4 regions of the Streptomyces sp. NPDC050315 genome follow, and region 2 is predicted to be linked to each of the others. Evidence: riboswitches for the same ligand, from Rfam matches in the RefSeq annotation. Region 2 holds a riboswitch; each other region holds the start of a gene.
The links. A riboswitch is a leader RNA that binds a small molecule or an ion and turns the genes downstream of it on or off. The one in region 2 is predicted to bind thiamine pyrophosphate.
Positions count from the first base shown of each region.

Region 1: linked by a shared signal. The riboswitch ahead of thiM (hydroxyethylthiazole kinase) and the one ahead of AB0I82_RS15685 (thiamine ABC transporter substrate-binding protein) in region 2 are both predicted to bind thiamine pyrophosphate.
Region 3: linked by a shared signal. The riboswitch ahead of thiC (phosphomethylpyrimidine synthase ThiC) and the one ahead of AB0I82_RS15685 (thiamine ABC transporter substrate-binding protein) in region 2 are both predicted to bind thiamine pyrophosphate.
Region 4: linked by a shared signal. The riboswitch ahead of thiO (glycine oxidase ThiO) and the one ahead of AB0I82_RS15685 (thiamine ABC transporter substrate-binding protein) in region 2 are both predicted to bind thiamine pyrophosphate.

Region 1 covers NZ_JBFAKN010000001.1:1,112,040-1,117,557, reverse strand. Annotated here, with positions in the region: gene AB0I82_RS04930 (penicillin-binding transpeptidase domain-containing protein) at 1-105, opposite strand, end outside; gene AB0I82_RS04925 (GNAT family N-acyltransferase) at 1,125-1,868, shown strand; gene thiE (thiamine phosphate synthase) at 2,386-3,063, opposite strand; gene thiM (hydroxyethylthiazole kinase) at 3,060-3,887, opposite strand; TPP riboswitch at 3,891-3,985, opposite strand; gene AB0I82_RS04910 (cytosine permease) at 4,044-5,417, shown strand.
Region 2 covers NZ_JBFAKN010000004.1:86,496-92,013, forward strand. Annotated here, with positions in the region: gene AB0I82_RS15680 (iron ABC transporter permease) at 1-1,122, opposite strand, end outside; gene AB0I82_RS15685 (thiamine ABC transporter substrate-binding protein) at 1,218-2,291, opposite strand; TPP riboswitch at 2,378-2,498, opposite strand; gene rlmN (23S rRNA (adenine(2503)-C(2))-methyltransferase RlmN) at 2,550-3,656, opposite strand; gene AB0I82_RS15695 (SCO4226 family nickel-binding protein) at 3,856-4,104, shown strand; gene AB0I82_RS15700 (phosphatidate cytidylyltransferase) at 4,188-5,345, opposite strand; gene frr (ribosome recycling factor) at 5,345-5,518, opposite strand, start outside.
Region 3 covers NZ_JBFAKN010000006.1:398,971-404,488, forward strand. Annotated here, with positions in the region: gene AB0I82_RS24090 (TIM barrel protein) at 1-362, shown strand, start outside; gene thiC (phosphomethylpyrimidine synthase ThiC) at 452-2,230, opposite strand; TPP riboswitch at 2,224-2,377, opposite strand; gene AB0I82_RS24100 (YibE/F family protein) at 2,448-3,821, shown strand; gene AB0I82_RS24105 (SsgA family sporulation/cell division regulator) at 3,839-4,264, opposite strand; gene AB0I82_RS24110 (IclR family transcriptional regulator C-terminal domain-containing protein) at 4,370-5,146, opposite strand; gene AB0I82_RS24115 (DUF5326 family protein) at 5,485-5,518, opposite strand, start outside.
Region 4 covers NZ_JBFAKN010000002.1:325,594-331,111, forward strand. Annotated here, with positions in the region: gene AB0I82_RS08450 (hypothetical protein) at 1-487, opposite strand, end outside; gene metF (methylenetetrahydrofolate reductase [NAD(P)H]) at 524-1,441, opposite strand; gene thiE (thiamine phosphate synthase) at 1,621-2,271, opposite strand; gene AB0I82_RS08465 (Rv2175c family DNA-binding protein) at 2,356-2,721, opposite strand; gene AB0I82_RS08470 (FAD-dependent oxidoreductase) at 2,813-4,060, opposite strand; TPP riboswitch at 4,189-4,302, shown strand; gene thiO (glycine oxidase ThiO) at 4,300-5,518, shown strand, end outside.

The sequences.
Region 1 (5,518 bases), on a different contig from region 2:
GTACCCGGCGATCCCGGTCACCAGATTGCAGCCGCCGTACAGCACGACCCCGCCCACCACGACGAACACCCCGCCGACGATGGCGGTCTTCACCCCGCTGCGCATTCCCCGTTCCCCTCCCCGAGAGCCCCTCGAACAAGATCAAAGGGGCATTGAGAAGCACGGTACGGGGCGGACGTGTCGAAAGGGATGTTCGAGTGGAAGTCCGTTATCAGATAGCGATCCCGGTATGCGGGGGCCGCTTCGGCGCGGTGCTGCCCCCGCGGCGGGCAGGTGTCTGCTCGGGGACGGGCGGGCCACGACGTCCGACGCGTCGTACGCGACCGAGCAGTCCACCTCGTGGTGGGCGCAGAGCACCTGGGCCAGCCGGACCAGCGCCGCGGCGTCGTCCGCCCGGCCCACCCGGTGCAGATCGACGACGACATCGCCGCTGCCCGGGCGGATGACGGCGTTCAGGAGTCGTCCCAAGTGGGGCTCGGCGGCCGGGCGGATCGGGCGGTGCACCTCGATGACGGTGCGGTCGGCGTACCGGCGTACCGCGACCGGGGACGGTCCGATCCCGCCGTCATCGTCGCCGACCGCTGCCGCAGCACCGGCCGTTCGGGGTGTTCGGGCCGTTCGGGCAGTCCGAGCTGTTCGGGCCGTTCGGGCCGTTCGGGAAGGCACCGGCAAAAGGCCCGGCAGGAGGGCCGGTCGGAGCCGGCGGCGGACAGAGGTCCACAACGGGTGCAGGGAAGGGGCGGTCCACGTCATCGCGGTCTCCCTCGGCATCAAGACCTGGTGGGACAAGCCGTCGCGGCCCGCCGTGCCGCGACGCGGGAGCGACTGGGATTCTGCCACCCCGCGGCGCCCGGCGGGCAGGGCCGCTCGGCCTCGTACTGGGACCGGCAGGCTCTGTTGGGCCCGGCGCCGGGGCGCGGTAGGGGCGCCTGCCCAAAGGCGGGAACGGCCGGTGTCTTTCGGCCGATGCCGGGTCCCGAGGGGCACTCGTGGCTTTCATGGTCGAGCGGCGCACCCGCCGTTCCGGCGCGAGCCTCCGCCGGGCGTGCGTGCCGGCGCCGGCCGTCCCCGGAAAGATCCCCGGAAAGCCCCGGAAAGATCCCCAGGAAGGGAGATCGTTTCTCATGCTCTCGGTATCCACCGCTGCCGCGACCACTGGTTCGTACGTCACCTCCATCGCGGACACGACGGGGGAGATACGGGCCGCGCAGCGGCTGCGCCGCCGGGTCTTCGGCGGGGAGCTGGGGGCCCGGCTGCGCACCCGGCCGGCCGGCCACGACGTCGACGGCTTCGACGCGTCGGCCGATCACCTGATCGTGACGGACACCGCCAGTGGCGAGGTGGTCGGTACGTATCGCCTGCTGCCCCCGGGGCGCGGCGAACGCTCCTACTGCGAGGGCGAGTTCGACCTGCGGGCGCTGCACGACGTGCGCGGGCGGATGGTGGAGGCCGGGCGCGCGTGCGTGCACCCGGACCACCGGACCGGCGCGGTGATCAACCTGATGTGGGCCGCGCTCGCCCGGTACGTCCTGCTCTCCGGCCACCGCTACCTCGCGGGCTGCGCCTCCGTACCGCTGGCCGACGGCGGCCAAGCGGCCTCGCACGCCTGGCTGCTGGGGACGATGAAGCACTGCTCCCCGGCCGAGCTGCGAGTGCACCCGTACCGCCCGTGGACGCCGCCGGGCGTGATCGAGAACGAGCCGAGTTACGCGCTGCTGCCGCCGCTGCTTCGCGGCTACCTCCGGATCGGCGCCTGGATGTGCGGGGCACCGGCCCACGACCCGGAGTCCGATGTCGCGGACTTCTTTGTGCTGCTGGACATGGACCGGATCGACGACCGCTACCGGCGCTTCTTCCTGGGGGATTAGGAATACCCCTGGCACGCACCGGGACCGCGCTCCTCCGCCCGGCGGAACGGGACCCCTGACGAAGGTCAGGGGCCGCCTCGGACCTTCGGGCACTGCGGCGCGGTTCACCCGGCTCCTACCGTCGATCGGGAACGGTGCGGGCCCGTCGAGTACCCGCTCCCGCGCCGCGGACACCCAGCGAACGGAGACCCGGCCCCTTCGACGGCCTCGCCGACCACCTGATTGGGCCGGACCGCGGGCCATCGACCGGCTGCTGCGCGGCGAGAAGGGCCGGCAACGGTACACGTGGGGGCGCGCCATGGTCGGGCGGCACGCCACGACACTGATAGTGGCGGGCCGCTTCCTGCCCGGCGGCCGGGTGGCGTCCGCACTGTCCACCGGCAGCCTGCGGTTCCCGCTGCGCCGCTTCGTCCTGCTGGACGCGGCCGGCGCCACGCTGTGGGCCGTCACCAGTACCGCCAACGGTTACGTCGGCGGCGCGGCGGCTGACGGCCCGTCGGGGGAGGGGCAGAGTGGCTCAGGAGGCCCGGCCCCACGCCTCCGCGTAAGCGCGCGCCGCCGTACGGGGGTCGGCGGCCGCGCAGATGCCCGAGACGACCGCGCCGCCCGCCGCGCCCGCGGCCCGCAGCGGCGCCATGTCCGCCACCGTCACCCCGCCGATCGCCACCGCCGGCAGCGGCGTGGGCGCCGCCAGCCGGGCGAAGCCCTCGATGCCCAACTCCGGTGGCGCGTCCGCCTTGGTACGGGTCGCGTGCAGCGCGCCGATGCCGACGTAGTCGACCCGCGCCGGTTCCTTGGCCGCGGCCCGCAGTTCGTCCTCCGTCGCGGCGCTCAGCCCGATCACCGCTTCCGGCCCGGTCAGCGCGCGGACCGCGGCCACCGGCAGGTCGGACTGGCCGACGTGCACCCCGGTCACCCGCGCCCCGGCCGCGCGCGCCGCCAAGTACACATCCACCCGGTCGTTGACGAACAGCGCGACGTGCTCGGGCAGTACCGCGGAGATCCGCAGCACCGTGTCGAGGAACTCCCGTGCTGCGCCGTCCTTCTCCCGCACCTGTACTGCCGTGACCCCGCCGGCCACCGCCTCCGCGACCGTGCCGGGCACGTCCCGGCCGCACGCGGCGGCCTGCGCCGCGTCGGTGACCAGGTACACGGAGAGGTCCAGCGGTGCGGGCAGTTCCGGGTCCCCGGTCACGCCCACGAGATGGCCGCCCGCTTGTCGAGCGTGTCCTCGTCGAGGCCGTACAGCGCGTCCAGGAAGGCGGCCGCGAAGCTGCCGGGGCCGCCGCTGCGCTCGGCCGCGACCTCGGCGGCCACGGTGTAGACCGTCACCGCGGCGACCGCGGCGGCCAGCCGGTCACCGTCCGGAGCCGAGTGCGGCGGGGCGAACGCCGCCAGCACCGCGCCCAGCGCACAGCCACCGCCGGTCACCCGCGTCAGCAGCGGGTCCCCGTTGGCGACCCGTACCGTCCGCGCGCCGTCCGTCAGCAGATCGACCGGTCCGGAGACAGTGACCACCGCACCCGTCGCGCGGGCCAGCGTGCCCGCGGCCCCGGCCGCCGACTCGACCTCGTCCGTCGCGTCCACCCCGCGCCCGCCGCCTCCGGTCCCGGCCAGCGCGATGATCTCCGAGGCGTTGCCGCGCACAATGGACGGGCCCTGCGCGGCCAGCCGGTGCGCCAGCGCGGTCCGTACCCGCAGCGAGCCGATCGCCACCGGGTCCAGCACCCACGGCGTCCCGTTGCGGACTGCCGACGCCACCGCCTCGGTCATGGCCGCGCGCTGCTCGGCGTGCGGTGTGCCCACGTTGACCAGCAGTCCCGAGGCGGCCCCGGCGAACGGGCCGGCCTCCTCGGGGATGTCCACCATGGCCGGGGCGGCCCCCAGCGCGAGCAGAACGTTGGCCGTGAAGTTCGAAACGACCTGGTTGGTGAGGCACTGCACCAGTGGTGTTTCATGGCGTACGCGGATGAGCGCTTGCCGGGCCGTGGCAAGCAGGTCGTCGGCCGGACGCGTCATAGGGGCATTCCTCTGTGACATCCCTTCGCTGGTGCGAACCAGATCAGGTTCGACGGGTGTGATCTCAGCCCTTGAGATGGGCACCCCGTGTCTCTGTGTGCCCACATGCTACCCGCACCCCGTTCCCGATCCGGAACCCCGACCCCTGGAAGACCCATGACCATCGAGCGTCCCGTGTTCGACGGGCGGATGCCCGCCGGCGCCGGCGATCTGTCCGTCGAACGGCACGGCATCGGCCCCGTGCCCGAGAACAACCGCTACGGCCGCCCCGGCCGCCTGTTCACCGTGTGGTTCGCGCCCAACCTGACCATGACCGGCGTCTTCACCGGCACCGTGGGCATCGGCCTCGGACTCGACTTCTGGACCGCGTTCGCCGCGATGGCGCTCGGCACGCTGCTCGGCGCCGCGCCGTCCGCCTACCTCGGTACGTGGGGCAGCCTCACCGGCACCGGTCAACTGCCGCTCGCCCGGCTGGCGTTCGGCGGCGGCGTCGTACTGCCCGGCATCCTGCAGTGGCTGTCCTCCATCGCCTGGGACGCGCTGATCGGACTGTTCGGCGGCGACGCGCTGGCCCGCCTGCTCGGCTGGCCCTTCTGGCTGGGCGCGCTGACCGTCCTGCTCCTCCAGGGCGTCGTCGGCGTCCTCGGGTACGAGGCCATCCACCGCCTCCAGACCGTGATGACCTTCGTGCTGGGCGCGGCCTTCCTCGCCCTCAGCGTCAAGCTCCTCGATGGTGTCCCGCTCCCGTCGGCCGCCACCGCACACGGCGCCGACCGGGCCGGGGCCTTCGTCCTGACCACCACCGTCGCGCTGAGCCTCGCCATCTCCTGGGCCCCCTACGCCTCGGACTTCAGTCGGTACCTGCCGCGCTCGTCCTCCCGGCCGCGGATGTTCTGGTACACCCTGCTCGGCATGGCCGCCGCGTACCTCTGGGTGCAGACCCTCGGCCTGTGGGCGGCGGGCCTCTTCACCGACCAGACGGCGGCGGGCGTGCACAAGCTGCTCGGCGGCGGGGCGCTGGGCGCCTTCGGGCTGCTGGCCATCGCCGCCTCGGCGGTGTGCAGCAACGCCATGAACGACTACAGCGGTTCGCTGGCCCTGCAGACGGCCGGGGTCCGCATCCCACGCCCCATCGCCGCCGCAGTCGCCGCCGTACTCGGCTTCCTGCTCGTCCTGTGGATGCACGCCGCCGACACCACGGCCCGCTTCCAGAACGTGCTGCTCTTCGTCGGCTACTGGATACCCGGCTTCATCGGCGTCGTCGCGATCGACTGGCTCGCCCGCGCCCGCGCCCGCAGCGGTCGGCCGGTCGAGGTGCACGAGGAATTCGCCCGTCCGCAGCCGTGGTGGCCGGCGGTACTGGCCTTCGTCGTGTCGTTCGCCGCCGCCGTGCCCTTCATGGACACCTCGCTGTACATCGGCCCGGTCGCCGAGGCGCTGCACGGCGCGGACCTGGCGTACTTCGTGACTTTCCTGGTCTCGGTCGCGGTCTACGCACCGCTTCGGCTGCGCGGCGCGCGCGGAAACTGAAAAGGCCTGCGGACACAACAAAACCCCGGTCGCATTGGCGGCCGGGGCGGCTCTCCGCGTATATTGGGAGTTTCCATGCCCTGAAATGAATTTGAGCATGG
Region 2 (5,518 bases):
CATGAGCAGCGCGTCGAAGCCGCGGACGAGCCGGCCGCCGCGCCGCGTCAGCGCGGCCGCCGCCAGCCCGCCGACGACGACCGCGATGGCGGTGGCGGCGACCGCGTACGCGAGCGAGTTCCACAGGGCAGTCAGCGGCGGCACGGTGAACGTGGAATCCGCACCGGCCGCGGCCTGCAGCGCGCGGTAGAAGACCGGGCCGTAGCCGTCGGGCCCGGCGAAGGACCGCTCGACCAGTACGGCAAGCGGCAGCACGAGCAGCAGCGCGATCACCACGAACGTGCTGCCCAGCAGCGCCCACTGTCCGGCGCCGCGCGGCCTGCGCGCCGTACGGGACGCGTCGACCAGCTTCAGCGCGCTCTCGCGCCGCCGTACCGTCCACGCGTGCAGCGCGAGCAGTCCGAGTACGGCGGCGAACTGCACGAGGGTGAGCACCGCGGCGGTCGGCAGGTCCAGGAAGTCGGCGGTCTGCCGGTAGATCTCCACTTCGAGGGTGGCGAAGCGCGGGCCCCCGAGGATCTGCACGATCCCGAAGGAGGTGAAGGTGAAGAGGAAGACCATCAGCGCGGCGGCGGCCACGGCGGGAGCCAGCGCGGGCAGCGTCACCCGCCGCCAGGCCGCGAACCGCCCGGCGCCGAGCACCCGCGCGGCCTCCTCCTGGCGCGGATCCAGCGCGCTCCAGAGCCCGCCGACGGTCCGTACGACCACCGCGTAGTTGAAGAAGACGTGCGCGAGCAGGATCGCCCAGACCGAGGTGTCCAGCCGTACGCCCCACAGGTCGTCCAGCAGGCCGCCGCGGCCGACGAGCGCCAGGAAGGCGGAGCCGACGACGACGGTGGGCAGCACGAACGGCACGGTGACGACCGCCCGCAGCAGCCTCTTTCCGGGGAATTCGAAGCGCGCGAAGACGTACGCGCCGGGGAGCGCGATCAGCAGCGTGAGTGCCGTGGAAGCCGCCGCCTGCCAGCCGGTGAACCACAGGACGTGCAGCAGGTCGGGATCGGTGAGGACCTCGCCCACCCGCCCGAACTGCCAGCTCCCGCCCTCCCGCAGCCCCCGGCCGACGATCATGGCGACCGGGTAGGCGAAGAAGAGCACGAAGAAGCCGAACGGCACGGCCATCAGCGCGAGCCGAGTGGCCGTGGCGCGCCCGGCCGGCCGGCGCGCGTCCTCGCCGCGCCCCGGCCGCCGGAAACGTCCCTGGTCCGCGCCCGGGTCTACTTCACGACGAGCGAGGACCACTGCTTGATCCACTGTTCGCGGTTCTTGCTGATGTCCGCGGGCGCGACCGTCTTCGGCTCATCGATCTTCTGCCCGTACTTGGTGAACAGCTCGGGCACCTTCGCGCCCTCGACCACCGGGTTGACGAACATCTGCAGCGGCAGGTCCTCCTGGAACTTCTTGCTGATCAGGAAGTCCAGCAGCGCCTTGCCGCCCTTCTCGTTCGCGGCGCCCTTCAGCAGCCCGGCGAACTCGGTCTGCCGGAAGCAGGTCCCGGTGGCGACGCCGGTCGGCGCCTCCTTCGGCGCCGGCTTCTTGGCCATGACCTCGGCGGGCGGGCTGGAGGCGTAGGAAACGACCAGCGGCTTGTCGCCCTTGCTGCCGGCCGCGCCCGAGAACCGCTCGTAGTACGCCTGCTCCCAGCCGTCGACGACCTCGACGTCGTTGGCCTTGAGCTTCTTCCAGTAGTCCTGCCAGCCACCCTTGCCGTACTCGGCGATGGTCCCGAGCTGGAACGCCAGCCCCGGCGACGACGTGGCCGAGTTCTCGGTGACCAACAGCCCCTTGTACTGCGGCTTCACCAGATCACCGAACGTCTTCGGCGGCGCGATGTCGTGCTGCTCGAAGTACGCCTTGTCATAATTCACGCAGATGTCGCCGTAGTCGACGGGCGTGACCCGGTGCTCCGCCTTGTCCAGCTGGAACTCCGCGGGCACCCCGCTCAGCCCCTTGGCCTCGTACGGCGTGAAGAGCCCCTCGTCGAGCCCGCGCGACAGCAGCGTGTTGTCGATCCCGAAGAAGACGTCCCCCTGCGGGTTGTCCTTCGTCAGCACCGCCTGGTTGACGGCCTTGCCTGCGTCGCCGCCCTTGACGAGCTGGACCTTGTACCCGCTCTGCTTCTCGAACTCCTTCAGTACGGACTTCGAGGCCGCGAACGAGTCGTGGGTGACGAGCTTGACGGTCTTGGCGTCGCCCGCCTCGTCGCCGCCGGAGGCGCCGCAGCCGGCCAGCGCCGCACCGCCGACCGCCAGTACGACGGCAGCCGCGGTGGCCTTACCGAAAGTTCTCACTTGTTCATTCCTCCTGGCTGGCCAGGAAGAGACGCGGCCCCGCCCGCGGCGTCCGGTGGGACCGGTACCGCGGGCAGGGCGCAACAGCATGAGGACGACCGAACTTCCTACCCGGAATGACCCGGGCGAGGTTCAAGGGTCTGCGGCAGCGGCATCGGCTCTCACTGCCCGCACTCTCAGCGCTGTGGCGCTCCCCTGTCGGATGGTGTGCGTTATAGGTGATGTAGAAACGTTCGACGCTACGTTACCAGCGCGCTCTCAGCGCTCCGAGGCCGCGAGCTGGCCGCACGCACCGTCGATCTCCTGCCCACGGGTGTCCCGCACGGTCACCGGCACACCATGCGCCGCGATCGCCTCGACGAACGCCTTCTCGTCCTCCGGCCGCGAGGCGGTCCACTTGGACCCGGGCGTCGGGTTCAGCGGAATCAGGTTCACATGCACCCGCTTCCCCTTGAGCAGCTTCCCGAGCAGGTCCCCGCGCCACGCCTGGTCGTTGATGTCCCGGATCAGCGCGTACTCGATCGAAATCCGGCGCCCGGACTTCTCCGCGTACGTCCAAGCAGCATCGAGCACCTCCCTCACCTTCCACCGCGTGTTCACCGGCACGAGCGTGTCCCGCAGCTCGTCGTCCGGCGCGTGCAGCGAGACCGCGAGCCGGCACTTGAAGCCCTCGTCGGCGAAGCGCAGCATCGCCGGCACCAGCCCCACCGTGGACACGGTGATCCCCCGCTGCGACAGCCCCAGCCCGTCCGGCTCGGGATCGGTCAGCCGCCGGATCGCCCCCGTGACCCGGTTGTAGTTCGCGAGCGGCTCGCCCATCCCCATGAACACAATGTTCGACAGCCGCGCCGGCCCACCAGGGATCTCCCCATCCCTGAGCGCCCGCATCCCATCGACAATCTGATGAACGATTTCAGCGGTCGAGAGGTTCCGGTCCAGCCCCGCCTGCCCCGTCGCGCAGAACGGGCAGTTCATCCCGCACCCGGCCTGCGAGGAGATGCACATCGTCACCCGGTCCGGGTACCGCATCAGCACCGACTCGACCAGCGTCCCGTCGAACAGTTTCCACAGCGTCTTGCGCGTCTGGTCGTCGTCGCACGAGATGTGCCGCACCACGCTCATCAGCTCCGGCAGCATCTCGGCCGCCAGCTTCTCCCGCGCCGCGGCCGGAATGTCCGTCCACTGCTCCGGGTCGTGCGCATACCGCGCAAAGTAGTGCTGCGACAGCTGCTTGGCGCGGAACGGCTTCTCCCCGATCGCCGCCACGGCCTCCTTGCGCTCAGCGGGCGAAAGATCGGCAAGATGCCGCGGCGGCTTCTTGGCCCCCCGCGGCGCGACAAAAGTAAGTTCTCCAGGTGCAGGCATGGTCCGTCCAGTGTCGCAGATCATCGGGGGCTGCCCTGATGAGAGCGGGGTGGGGGCCGTCACCCTCGCTGCCTGCCGGTCGTGGCCCGTCCGGTCGCCGCCGTCGTCGTGCGGGCAGACGATGGAGATGTCGGAGCTGGTAAGCCGCCTCGGCGATCGTCACCGTCGGGACGCGCACGTCGGAAGGAGGCGCAACGCCATGGCCCAGTTCATGGACGTCCACCAGGGGATGAAGGGCATCACGGGCGACCAGCTGAAGGAGGCCCACGAGGCCGATCTCGCCATCGAGAAGGAAGAAGGCGTCCACTTCGAGAAGGCGTGGGCGGATCCGCAGTCCGGCACGGTCTACTGCCTCTCCGAGGCGCCCTCGGCCGATGCGGTCCAGCGTGTCCACGAACGCGCAGGTCACCGGGCCGACGAGATCCACCCGGTCCCGCTGACCGTGTGAAGCCCGGTCTTCCCTGACCGTGTGAAAACAAAGCCCCCCATCCGCGGCGGACCGCAGACGGGGGGCTCGTGCGCGGCGCGGGGTCAGCCCGTGCCGACGAAGATCACCAGGAGGAGCCATACCACCGGGGCCGTCGGCAGCAGGGAGTCCAGCCGGTCCATGATCCCGCCGTGGCCGGGCAGCAGCGTGCCCATGTCCTTGATGCCGAGGTCGCGCTTGATCATGGACTCGCCGAGGTCGCCGAGGGTGGCGCTGGCGGCGACGGCGAGGCCCAGGAGCAGGCCCTGCCACCACGCGCCGTTCTCGATGAGGAACTCCATGCACAGCGCACCCGCCGCCATCGCGAAGGCCACCGCGCCGACGAGGCCCTCGCGGGTCTTGCCGGGGCTGATGCGGGGGGCGAGCTTGTGCTTGCCGAAGCGCCAGCCGACGGCGTACGCGCCGGTGTCGCTGACGACCGTGAGCAGCAGGAAGGTGAGGACCCGGTACGGGCCGTCCGCGTCCGCCGCGAGCATCAGGGCGACGAACGTCGCGAGGAACGGCACGTAGAACGCCGCGAAGACGCCGGCCGTGACGTCCCGGAGGTAGTGGTCCGGGGACTCGGTCATCCGCCAGACCAGCACGGCGAGCGCGGTGAGCGCCATCGCCACCCAGGCGCCCTCGGCCCCGCGTACGTACCCGGCGACCACCATCGCCGTACCGCCGACGGCGAGCGGTACGAGCGGTACGCGGATGTCCTTGCGCTCCTCGAGGCGGGAGGTCAGCTCCCACAGCCCGACGACCACGGCGACCGCGACGACGCCCACGAAGACGGGCTTGTAGACGAACAGCGAGAGCACGATGATCGCGCCGAGGCCGACGCCCACCCCTATGGCGGCCCGCAGATTGCGGCCCGCGCTCTTCTTCGCCGGCTTCTTCGAAGAGGGGCTGTCGTCCGGTGCCGGCGGGGATGTGGGCATGGGTTCCTGGGGGTGGTCATCGCGGAAGAGGGGGCCACTCAGCCGAGCGGCCCCCCGATCGTCCCGGTGGTCGTCCTGGTCTCCGCCTGCGTCGGGCACGGTGGGCATGGGCCGAGTCTGCGCTGCCGCGGACCGGTTGTGCACGGGACCCGCCGACGGGGCCGGGGGCCCCTCCCAGCCGTAGCCGGGGGCCTGTCCCGTGCCGGCCGCCCATGGGCCGGCGCCGGGTGGGGTCCCGCCCGCCGAGGGCGAGGGCCGGGCCCCCCAGGATGACTCGTTCATCACACCTCGAGCAGCTCGGATTCCTTGTGCTTGAGCAGCTCGTCCACCTGCGCGACGTACTTCGCGGTGGTGTCGTCGAGCTCCTTCTCGGCGCGGCGCACCTCGTCCTCGCCGGACTCCTTGTCCTTGACGAGCTTGTCGAGGGTCTCCTTGGCCTTGCGGCGGACGCTGCG
Region 3 (5,518 bases), on a different contig from region 2:
CCCTCGAAAACCTCAACCTGGCCGTCGACCACCCGGGCACCCCCTTCGCCCGCGCCGCCGACACGCTCGCCCTCGTACAGGCCGTGAACAGCCCGTACCTGCGCATGAACCTCGACCTCTACCACGCTCAGATCGGCGAGGGAAACCTCATCGAACTGGTTCGCCAAGCCCTCCCCTACGTCGGCGAAATCCAGGTGGCCGACGTACCGGGTCGCTGTGAACCCGGCACCGGGGAGATCCACTACCCCGCCATCGCCGGGGAGCTTCGCAACCTCGGATACAACGGCACCGTCGCACTCGAAGGCTGGGCCCGCCACGACTCCGACGCCGCACTCGACGCCTTCCGCGCGGCATTCACCTGAAAACTCGCTTCACAGGGCCCATCACAAGCACGGCGCCCCCGAGTCCACGACGGGACCGGGGGCGTGTGTAGAACGGAAGGATCAGGAGGTCATTCCGCAAGGGGCAGGTAGACGCGGTTGCCCGCTGCCGCGAATTCCTTGGACTTCTCGGCCATGCCGGCCTCGGGGTCCACGGCCAGGTCGCCGCCGTGTTCGCGGCGGATGTCCTGGGAGATCTTCATGGAGCAGAACTTCGGGCCGCACATGGAGCAGAAGTGCGCCGTCTTGGCCGGTTCGGCCGGGAGCGTCTCGTCGTGGAAGGCGCGGGCCGTGTCCGGGTCGAGGGCCAGGTTGAACTGGTCTTCCCAGCGGAACTCGAAGCGGGCGTCGGAGAGGGCGTCGTCCCACTCCTGGGCGCCCGGGTGGCCCTTGGCCAGGTCGGCCGCGTGGGCCGCGATCTTGTACGTGATGACGCCGGTCTTCACGTCGTCGCGGTCCGGCAGGCCCAGGTGCTCCTTGGGCGTGACGTAGCAGAGCATCGCCGTGCCCCACCAGGCGATCATCGCGGCGCCGATGCCCGAGGTGATGTGGTCGTAGGCGGGAGCGATGTCGGTGGTGAGCGGACCCAGGGTGTAGAACGGCGCCTCCTCGCAGATCTCCTGCTGGAGGTCGATGTTCTCCTTGATCTTGTGCATCGGGACGTGGCCCGGGCCCTCGATCATGGTCTGCACGCCGCGCGACTTGGCGATGGTGTTGAGCTCGCCGAGCGTCTTCAGCTCCGCGAACTGGGCCTCGTCGTTGGCGTCCGCGATGGAGCCGGGGCGCAGGCCGTCACCGAGCGAGAACGTGACGTCGTACGAGGCGAGGATGTCGCAGAGCTCTTCGAAGTTCTCGTAGAGGAAGGACTCCTTGTGGTGCGCCAGACACCACGCCGCCATGATCGAGCCGCCGCGGGAGACGATGCCGGTCTTGCGGCGGGCGGTGAGCGGGACGTACCGCAGGAGCACACCGGCGTGGACCGTCATGTAGTCGACGCCCTGCTCGGCCTGCTCGATGACGGTGTCCTTGTAGATCTCCCAGGTGAGCTCCTCGGCCTTGCCGTCGACCTTCTCCAGGGCCTGGTAGAGGGGGACGGTGCCGATGGGAACGGGGGAGTTCCGCAGCACCCACTCGCGGGTGGTGTGGATGTTCCGGCCGGTGGAGAGGTCCATGACCGTGTCGGCGCCCCAGCGGGTCGCCCAGGTCATCTTCTCCACCTCCTCCTCGATGGAGGAGGTCACCGCGGAGTTGCCGATGTTGGCGTTGACCTTCACCAGGAAGTTCTTGCCGATGATCATCGGCTCGATCTCCGGGTGGTTGACGTTGGCCGGCAGTACCGCGCGACCCGCCGCGATTTCGTCCCGCACGAATTCGGGGCTGCACTTCTCGCGGACCGCGACGTACTCCATCTCCGCGGTGATCTCGCCGCGCTGGGCATACGCGAGCTGGGTGACGGCGCCGTCCCGACCGCGGCGCGGCTGCCGGGGCCGGCCCGGGAACACCGCGTCGAGGTTCTTCAGGCCGCCACGCGGCGAGGTGTGCTTGAGGCCGTCGTCCTCCGGGCGCATCGGCCGGCCCGCGTACTCCTCGGTGTCGCCGCGGGCGATGATCCAGTTCTCCCGCAGCGGCGCGAGGCCGCGGCGGACATCGGTTTCGATATTGGGGTCGGTGTACGGCCCTGACGTGTCGTAAAGCGTCACGTGCTCGCCGTTGGTGAGGTGCACTCGCCGGACCGGCACCTGGATGTCGGGGCGCGATCCGTCGATGTAGCCCTTGTGCCAGCCGATCTGCTGCGTCGTCTCGGCAGCGTCCTGGCCATTTTCGGGCGTGCGTGCATCCTGCAGAGTCATTAAGACCCACTCCCTACGCCGGCATTACCCGGTAACAGGTTCGGCGGTCGACGCAGCTCTTCCCGTGTCGGTGTTTCACGTGAAACACCGCTGGTACGGAATCAGCGCCCTCTCAGCCCGGTGCTCCGAGCTCCCGCGATTGCAAAGGTGCCACCACGGTAGCGGCCGATGCCGCGTGGTGACCAGGGGGCCCGGTGAGTTGTTGGATGATCGGGCGGTGACCCGCAACGAGCCCGAGCCCCAGCCGCACACTCATCCGCATGCACACGGCCACAGCCATGGCCACGGACCAGCCGCGCCCGTCTCGCGCCACCTGCGCAAGGTCATCGCCGCGGTACTGATCCCCTTCGCCCTGGCGGTGGGCGTCGGGCTGATCGCCCTCTGGCCCGGCGGCGCACCGCCGCACAAGCCCACGGGGGTCGGCTTCGACCAGGAGACCCAGTCCGCGCGGGTCGTCCAGCTGACGAAGGTGGACTGCGCCGACGTCAACGCACAGCAACAGCAGCAGATGGAGCAGCAACAGCCGCCGACGGGACCCGGCGGTGGCGCGCAGCAGCAGGCGCAGCGCTGTGAGCAGGCCACCATCGAGGTGACCACCGGCAAGGACACGGGGCACCGCTTCAAGACCGTGGTGACGCCGGATGCCTCGCGCCGCTACACCGAGGGCCAGGACGTCGTGGTGGCGTACGCGCCCAAGGCGCCCCGGGACCTGCAGTACTCGGTCACCGACGTGGACCGCACCTTCCCGATGTGGGTGCTCGCCGCGGTGTTCGCGCTGGCGGTGGTGGTCGTCGGGCGGCTGCGCGGGGTGCTGGCACTGGTCGCGCTGGCGGCGAGCTTCGCCGTCCTCACCGTGTTCATCCTGCCGGCCATCCTGCAGGGCTCGAATCCGCTGCTGGTGGCGGTGGTCGGGGGCAGCGCGATCATGCTCATCGCGCTGTACATGTGCCACGGCCTGACGGCCCGTACATCGGTCGCGGTGCTCGGCACGCTGGCGTCACTGCTGCTGATCGGGCTGCTGGGATCGGTGTTCATCGGCTGGGCACAGCTGACGGGCAACACGGACGACCAGACGGGACTGGTGCACAGCCTCTACCCGGGCATCGAGATCCGGGGTCTGCTGCTGGCGGGGATCATCATCGGGTCGCTGGGTGTACTGGACGACGTGACCGTGACCCAGACGGCGGCCGTGTGGGAGCTGCGGGACGCCGACCCGACGGCGAGCCGGCGGCAGATCTACGGGGCGGCGATGCGGATCGGGCGGGACCACATCGCGTCGGTGGTGAACACGCTGGTACTGGCGTACGCGGGCGCCGCGCTCCCACTGCTCCTGCTGTTCTCCATCGCCCGCAGCGGTGTCGGTACGGTCGCCGGCAGCGAAATGGTGGCCGAGGAGATCATCCGGACGCTCGTGGGCAGTATCGGGCTCGTCGTGTCCGTACCGCTGACCACGCTGCTGGCGGTACTGGTGGTCTCCGCCGACCGCGGCAGCCGGAGCGGTCCGCAGGAGGAAGACGGCCGGGCGGCCGGTCCGGGGCCCGGGCAGCCGGGCAGCAGGCGCGGTGGACGGGGCCGCCGCCGCAAGCGCTGACCGGGCCGGACCGGCGGTCAGCCCGCCCGTTGCGCGTTCGCGAAGATCCGGTCCAGCTCCGCGTCGAGCGTGCCGCAGATCTGCTCCTGGCCGAGCGGCACCAGCCGGTCCGTACGGTCCAGGAAAGCGACCAACGGAGCCGCGCCGACGCGGAAAAGCGCCTGCTCGGAGCCCACCTGCAGACTGACGAAGACATCACTGAGGTGCGCGCCCGAGACCGGCGCCACGTGAATGTCCCCTTCACCGGCCGGCCGACTCAGGCCGTCCAGGAGCAGTTCCCGGCTGAACGCCCAGGTCACCGGGGCATCGCCCGGGAGATCGAACGTGAAGCGCACGGCATAGGGATCGGCGCTGTCGAAATCGAGCTCCACCGGAATCCGGAAGGCGAGTTCCTCGGAGACGATGAAGCTCATCATCACTTCTGCCTGCACTGTTTGGCTCATCAACCACTGCCCCGCACTACTTGATCGAAGTGGCCGGTAATGATCCGCCGACCGCTATTGACGCCATCGTCGACGAGTTGCCGACAGATCACAAGGAGTAATTTTTCAGATACTGATAGAGAAGGCCAGCGTCATAAGGGTCGACTCCGCCATCCTCTGCACCTTTTCGGTTACCGCCAGCAGTCTCTCCGCCTCACCTGCGGGGAGAGAAATCGCCACGGTCGCCGCCGCCGAACCAACTCGAATGGGAATTGCCGCACACACCGTACCGACGGCATATTCCTCGCGTTCGACGGCGAGTTGGGCCTTACGCACCGTGTTCAGCCGGTGCAGCAGTTCACCCTCCGTCCGTACGGAATGGGCCGTGAGCGACTGCACTTGATACCGGGAAAGATGATCTTTCCGCTCCTCCTCGTCGAGTTGGGCCAGCAGGCACTGGCCGATCGCGTGCGCGTGAGCGGTCGTACGAAAGTCCGCCCATTCCTCGACCGGCGGCCGCTCCGGATCGTCGCTCACCGCGACCACCTCCACCTCGCCCGCGTGATACACCGCGAAATACAGCGCGGCGCCGACTTCTTGGCCGATCGCCGACAGCGCCTGCGCGATCCGGGAGTAGCGCCGGCGGCGGGCCCCGCACCGGCCGATGAGCTCGGCGGCCTCGCCGAGGAGGAACACGCCGTTCTCGCGCTGGAGATATCCCTCGTGGGTCAGGGTGCGCAGCAGGTGGTACGTGGTCGGGAGGGGATAACCGGTCTCCCTGGCCAGCTGTTTGGCGGGGGCGCCGCGGGGGTGGCCGGCCACCGCTTCGAGGAGGCGCAGCGCCCGCTGGACGGAGCCGATCAGCGTCGGGGAAGTCGTGGATGCGTCGTTCGCCGTGGCCAAGACCAACCCCCAGGACAGGTCGCCGGGGTGCCGACCCCGGGCTCGGGCCCCGCGCCCGTGCCGCGTGCGCTTTCCGGGCACCGTCCGTGTCGCCCGGACCGGCCGGACGGTCCGGAACGTCGGCATCCGGAAGATGCCCCGCGTCGGCACTCTAACGTGAGCGCTGCGGACGGCAGGTCGATTAGCTTGCGAATTACCTCAGGCGGCGCATTTCTTGACTCGGCCCGAAGCCCGTCCGCCGCGAGCGCCCCGGACACCAGTTCGCAGGGGACAAACAAAGGGCGTCCCGTACCCCTGCGGGGGAACGGGACGCCCGGCAATTCCGCGCTGCCGCGAACTCACCACTCGCCGCGTGACGAGGACGACGATCCG
Region 4 (5,518 bases), on a different contig from region 2:
CCGTGTACGAGGCCGCGACGGCGTCGGGCGAGTAGCCGCCGGGACCGGCGTACCCGGCCTGCATGCCGTAGTCATCGGCGCCGTGGCCGTCAGCGGCCTCCTGCGGGCCGTGCCGGTCGTCGTCCGGGAACGGGCCCGCCGCCGGGCCGCCGGCCGCACCGACGGCCTCCGGGGCCGGTTCAGCGGCGGCTCCCCGGCCGCCCGAGCGCCGTCTGCCGCTCACCCGGGGCCGCCCTGCCTCCAGCGCCCAGCCCATCGTGAAGCCGCGCCGGAAGGAGAGCGTGACGTAGGTCTGGCCCACCGCGAAGGCGATCGCGCCGATCGCGATGACCACGATGGACGGGAGGACCACGCCGATGACGACGCCGAGGAAGCCGAAGAAGGCCAGCAGCCGCCAGCGGAGCCGGGCCTTGTACTGCAGCAGGACCTCGCCCAGCAGCCAGAGCGCCACGACGCCGAAGGCGATGTAGAGGATCGTCCAGCCCATGTACGCCCCTGTTTCCGCCGCTGTGGGCCACCGTCGTCAGGTCTGCTGGTGCAGACCCAGATTCTCGTAGATTTCCAGCGTCGCCGTGGAGTGGTTCAGGGTAATGAAGTGCAACCCCGGAATGCCCTCGGCGGTCAATCGTGCACACAGCTCCGTGGCGTACTCGATACCAATGGAGCGTACCGCCGCCGGATCGTCCCTGACGGCCAGGATGCGTTCCGCCAGCTCGGGCGGGAAAGCCGCATTGCTGAGCTGCGCGAACCGCTCGATCTGCCGGACGTTCGTGACCGGCATGATCTCCGGGATGATCGGCGTTTCGCAACCGGCGGCGGCCACCCTGTCACGAAGGCGCAGATAGTCCTCCGCGTAGAAGAACATCTGGGTGATCGCGAAGTCGGCGCCCGCACGGCACTTGTCCACGAAGTGCCGGATGTCGGTGTCCCAGTCGGTGGAGCGCGGGTGCATCTCGGGGAAGGCCGCGACGCCCACGCAGAAGTCGCCGGACTCCTTGATCAGCCGGACCAGGTCGGCGGCGTACGCGATGCCCTCGGGGTGGCGCACCCACTCGCCCATCGGGTCGCCGGGCGGGTCGCCGCGCAGCGCGAGCATGTTGCGGATACCGGCATCGGCGTACTGGCCGATGATATTCCGCAGGTCGGCGACGGAGTGGTTGACCGCGGTCAGGTGGGCGACCGGGGTGAGCGTGGTGTCCGTGGCGATCCGCTCGGTCGCCCGGACGGTGCCCTCACGGGAGGTGCCGCCGGCGCCGTAGGTCACCGACACGAAGGTCGGGGCGACGGCCTCGATGCGGCGAATGGCCTTCCACAGGGTCCGCTCGCCCTTCTCCGTCTTCGGGGCGGCGAACTCGAACGAATAGGACCGCTTGCCGGAGGCGAGCAGTTCGCGCACCGTACGCGCGCGGTCAGTCCTGGTGGAAGCTGTACCTAGGGCCATACCGGCAGGTTAACCACCGGCCAGGCAGGCCCCCAACCACGTACGGCCCTATGCCCCGGTTTGCCGGTTTCCTGTTCACCAGTCGGACACTTCACGTCAGACCGCTGATCATCGGCCCGGTACGCCGCGACCCGCTGTACGCAGGGCCTCACAGGGCGTACACCCCGTACGCCCTCGCGTCACGCGTCGTACGCGCGGATCCGCTTCGCCAGCTCGGCCGCCGCCGCGCCCGGGTCCGCCGCCTCGGTGAGCGCGCGCACCACCACGACCCGGCGGGCGCCCGCCGCCAGCACCTCGTCCAGATTGCCCGCGTCGATCCCGCCGATCGCGAACCAGGGGCGCGCGGGCTCCTGCGCCGCCGCGTACCGCACGAGGTCCAGGCCGGGGGCGTGCCGGCCCGGCTTGGTCGGGGTGGGCCAGCAGGGGCCCGTGCAGAAGTAGTCCACGCCCGGCTCGGCGAGGGCGGCGTCCACCTCCGCCTCCGCGTGCGTGGACCGGCCTATCAGGACGCCCTCGCCGAGGATGGCGCGCGCCGCGGGGACCGGCAGGTCGCCCTGTCCGAGGTGAAGCACGTCGGAGCCGATGGCGTGCGCGACGTCCGCCCGGTCGTTGACCGCGAGGAGCTTGCCGTGCCGCCGGCAGGCGTCCGCGAAGACCTCCAGGTGCGCCAGCTCCTCGCCGGCCTCCATGCCCTTGTCGCGCAGCTGCACGATGTCCACGCCCGAGGAGAGCACCGCGTCCAGGAACTGCGGCAGATCGCCCTGCTCCTTGCGGGCTCCCGTGCACAGGTAGAGGCGGGCGTCGGACAGGGCCTGTCGTGCGGTGCTCATCGGGTCTCCCCCAGACGGGGCGTACGGACCGGACCGGGCCGGCCGGTCCGCACGCCCTTCGGTTGCGACGGTGTGGCGGGTGGGTCAGACGGCGAGCGCCTGTGCCCGGCGCTTCACCTCCGTGCCGCGATTCTCGCGCAGCGCCTGCGCGGGCGTCCCCGGCAGGGTCTCATCCGCGGTGAACAGCCACTCCAGCATCTCTTCGTCGGTGAAGCCGTCGTCCCTGAGGAGCGTGAGCGTCCCCACCAGGCCCTTGACGACCTTGCCTTCCTTGATGAACTCGGCCGGCACCTGGAGGGCCCTGTTCTCACCGCGGCGCACCGCGATCAGCTGGCCCTCCTTGACCAGCTGCCTGACTCGCGTCACCTCGACGCCGAGTTCCTCGGCGATGTCGGGGAGGGTGAGCCAGGCGGAAACCAGTCCATCGATCTTTGCGTCAATCTCGGTCACACCCCCAAGCGTGCCATCCCCCACTGACAGTCGGTAGCCGGGCATCGCCATCAGTGCACACCACCGGCCACAGCCGGCGGCCGCGCCGCCGCTAACGCACCTGCGCCGCAGCCGATTTCAGCGGTACCGAGGCGTCCGCCGCGGCCGTCCGGTCCAGCAGCGCGCCCCGCTCGATGAGCTTGCGTCCCTGCGCCAGGTCGCGCGGCCGCCCCACGGCCAGCAGCGCCACCAGCGCGCCGTCCCGCAGCCACAGCGCCGTCCACGCCGCGCTCCCGGGGTCGCCGCGCCAGACTAGCTCGTCGGCCACACCGTGGTACCCGGCGCACTGCACGAACCGGCCGAACTGCTCCGACCAGAAGTAGGGCACGGGGTCGTACACGGTGCCCTCGACCTCGCACCGGGCGATGTTCGAGGCGACCGTGCGCGGCCCCTGAAGGGCGTTGTCCCAGTGGTGCACCAGGAGCCGGCGGCCGTAGCGGGCGGACGGGAAGGAGGCGCAGTCGCCGACCGCGTACACATCGGGCACCGAGGTGCGCAGCCGCTCGTCGGCCCGTACGGAGCGGTCCTCGCACAGCTCGACACCGGAGCCGGCCAGCCAGTCCGTGGCGCAGCGCGAGCCGATGCCGATCACCACGGCGTCCGCGGGCAGGGACGTGCCGTCGGCGAGCAGAACGGCGCCTTCTTGCACTGCGGCGACTCTGGTCCCGGTACGGAGCGTGGCCCCCGCGTCGGCGTACCAGCGGGCCATGTGGGCGGCGACCTCTTCGGGCAGCGCGCCGGCCAGTGGGCGGTCGGCGGCCTCCACGACGGTGACCTCGCAGCCGGTCTCGCGGGCCGCGGTGGCGAACTCCGCGCCGATCCAGCCCGCGCCGACGACCACGATGCGCTGCTGGGCGGCCAGTACCGGGCGCAGCCGCTCGGCGTCGTCCAGGGTGCGCAGCACGTGCACACCCGGTACGCCCTCGCTGCCCGGGAGGGTCATGGCCTCGGCCCCGGTGGCGATGACCAGCCGGTCGTAGGGCACCGGGCCGGCCTCGGTCAGCACCTCATGGGCGTCGGCGTCGAGTCCGGTGACACTCGTGCCGAGCTGCAGCTCGATACCCAGGGAGGCGAAGTCGACGTCGAAGGCCGAGCCGTCCGCCTTGCCGAGCAGCACCGCCTTGGAGAGCGGCGGCCGGTCGTAGGGCGGGTGCGGTTCGGCGCCGAGCAGGGTGATCGTGCCGCGCCAGCCCTGTTCGCGCAGGGCAACGGCGGTCTGCACGCCCGCCATCCCCGCGCCGGCGATGACGACGCGGCGCGAGCGGTCGGGGGTCCGCGAGTACTTGCTCTGCTGGCTCACCTGATCACTCTAGGACGCACCCCTTCGGGGGGCTTAGCACCGCGCGACGAGATCTCTGACACAGGGTCACGCTCCGGCCGCGCAGAGCACCCTTACGGCGAGTGTCGCGCGCGTACTACTCTGACGGCACTTGTACTCGCGGGAGCCCGGACGCACCGGGCTGAGAGGGAGGCTGCGGCGGCCTCCGACCGTACGAACCTGATCCGGGTCATGCCGGCGAAGGGAGGGGCTGGAAGCCCATGCATCCACCTGCACGTACACCGGCGGAGACAGCTGCCGGGCGGCCCGACGCGGTGATCGTCGGGGGCGGTCTCATGGGGCTCGTGACGGCCTGGCGGGCGGCCCAGCGGGGCCTGCGCACCGCCGTCGTGGACCCGGAGCCGGGCGGCGGCGCGGCGCGCGTCGCGGCCGGCATGCTGGCCGCCGTCACGGAGCTGCACTACGGCGAGGAAACGCTCCTGGGGCTGAATCTCGACTCCGCGGCGCGCTATCCGGCGTTCGCCGCCGAGCTGGCCGAGGCGAGCGGCCAGGACCTGGGACACCGGCGGTGCGGCACGCTCGCCGTGGCTCTGGACGCCGACGACCGCGCCCACCTGCGGGAGCTGCACGCACTGCAGCGCCGCTGCGGCCTGGACTCGGAGTGGCTGACCGGCCGCGAGTGCCGGAAGCTCGAACCGATGCTGGCGCCGGGCGTGCGCGGCGGTCTGCGGGTGGACGGTGACCACCAGATCGACCCGCGACGGCTCGCCACGGCCCTGCTGACGGCCTGCGAGCGGGCCGGGGTGGAGTTCGTACGGGAGCGGGCCGCGCGGCTCACAGTCGCCGGGGACCGGGCCACCGGCATCGAGCTGGCGGACGGCACGGCGCTGCCGGCCGGGCAGGTCGTGCTGGCGGCCGGCAGCTTCAGCGGACGGCTGGCCGGGGTGCCCGAGCACGTACGGCCGCCAGTACGGCCGGTCAAGGGCCAGGTGCTGCGGCTGCGGATTCCCGCCGCGTACGGCCCCTTCCTGTCCCGCACCGTGCGCGCCGTGGTGCGCGGCGGCCCGCTCTACCTGGTGCCGCGCGAGAACGGCGACATGGTCGTCGGCGCCACCAGTGAGGAGCTGGGCTGGGACACCACGGTGACCGCGGGCGGCGTCTACGAGCTGCTGCGCGACGCGCACGAGCTGGTGCCGGGCATCACCGAACTGCCGCTGGTCGAGACGATCGCCGGGCTGCGCCCCGGGTCGCCCGACAACGCGCCGCTCCTCGGGCCCAGCGCGCTGCCCGGCCTCCTGATGGCCACCGGCCACTTCCGCAACGGTGTGCTGCTCACCCCCGTCACCGGTGACGTCATGGCGCACGCGCTGACCACCGGGGAGCTGCCCGAGGAGGCGCGGCCCTTCACGCCGCTGCGCTTCGGGCCCGCAGCCGCCGCTTCCCCCGATCCGGCGCCGCAGCGCGCCGCACTCCAGGAGC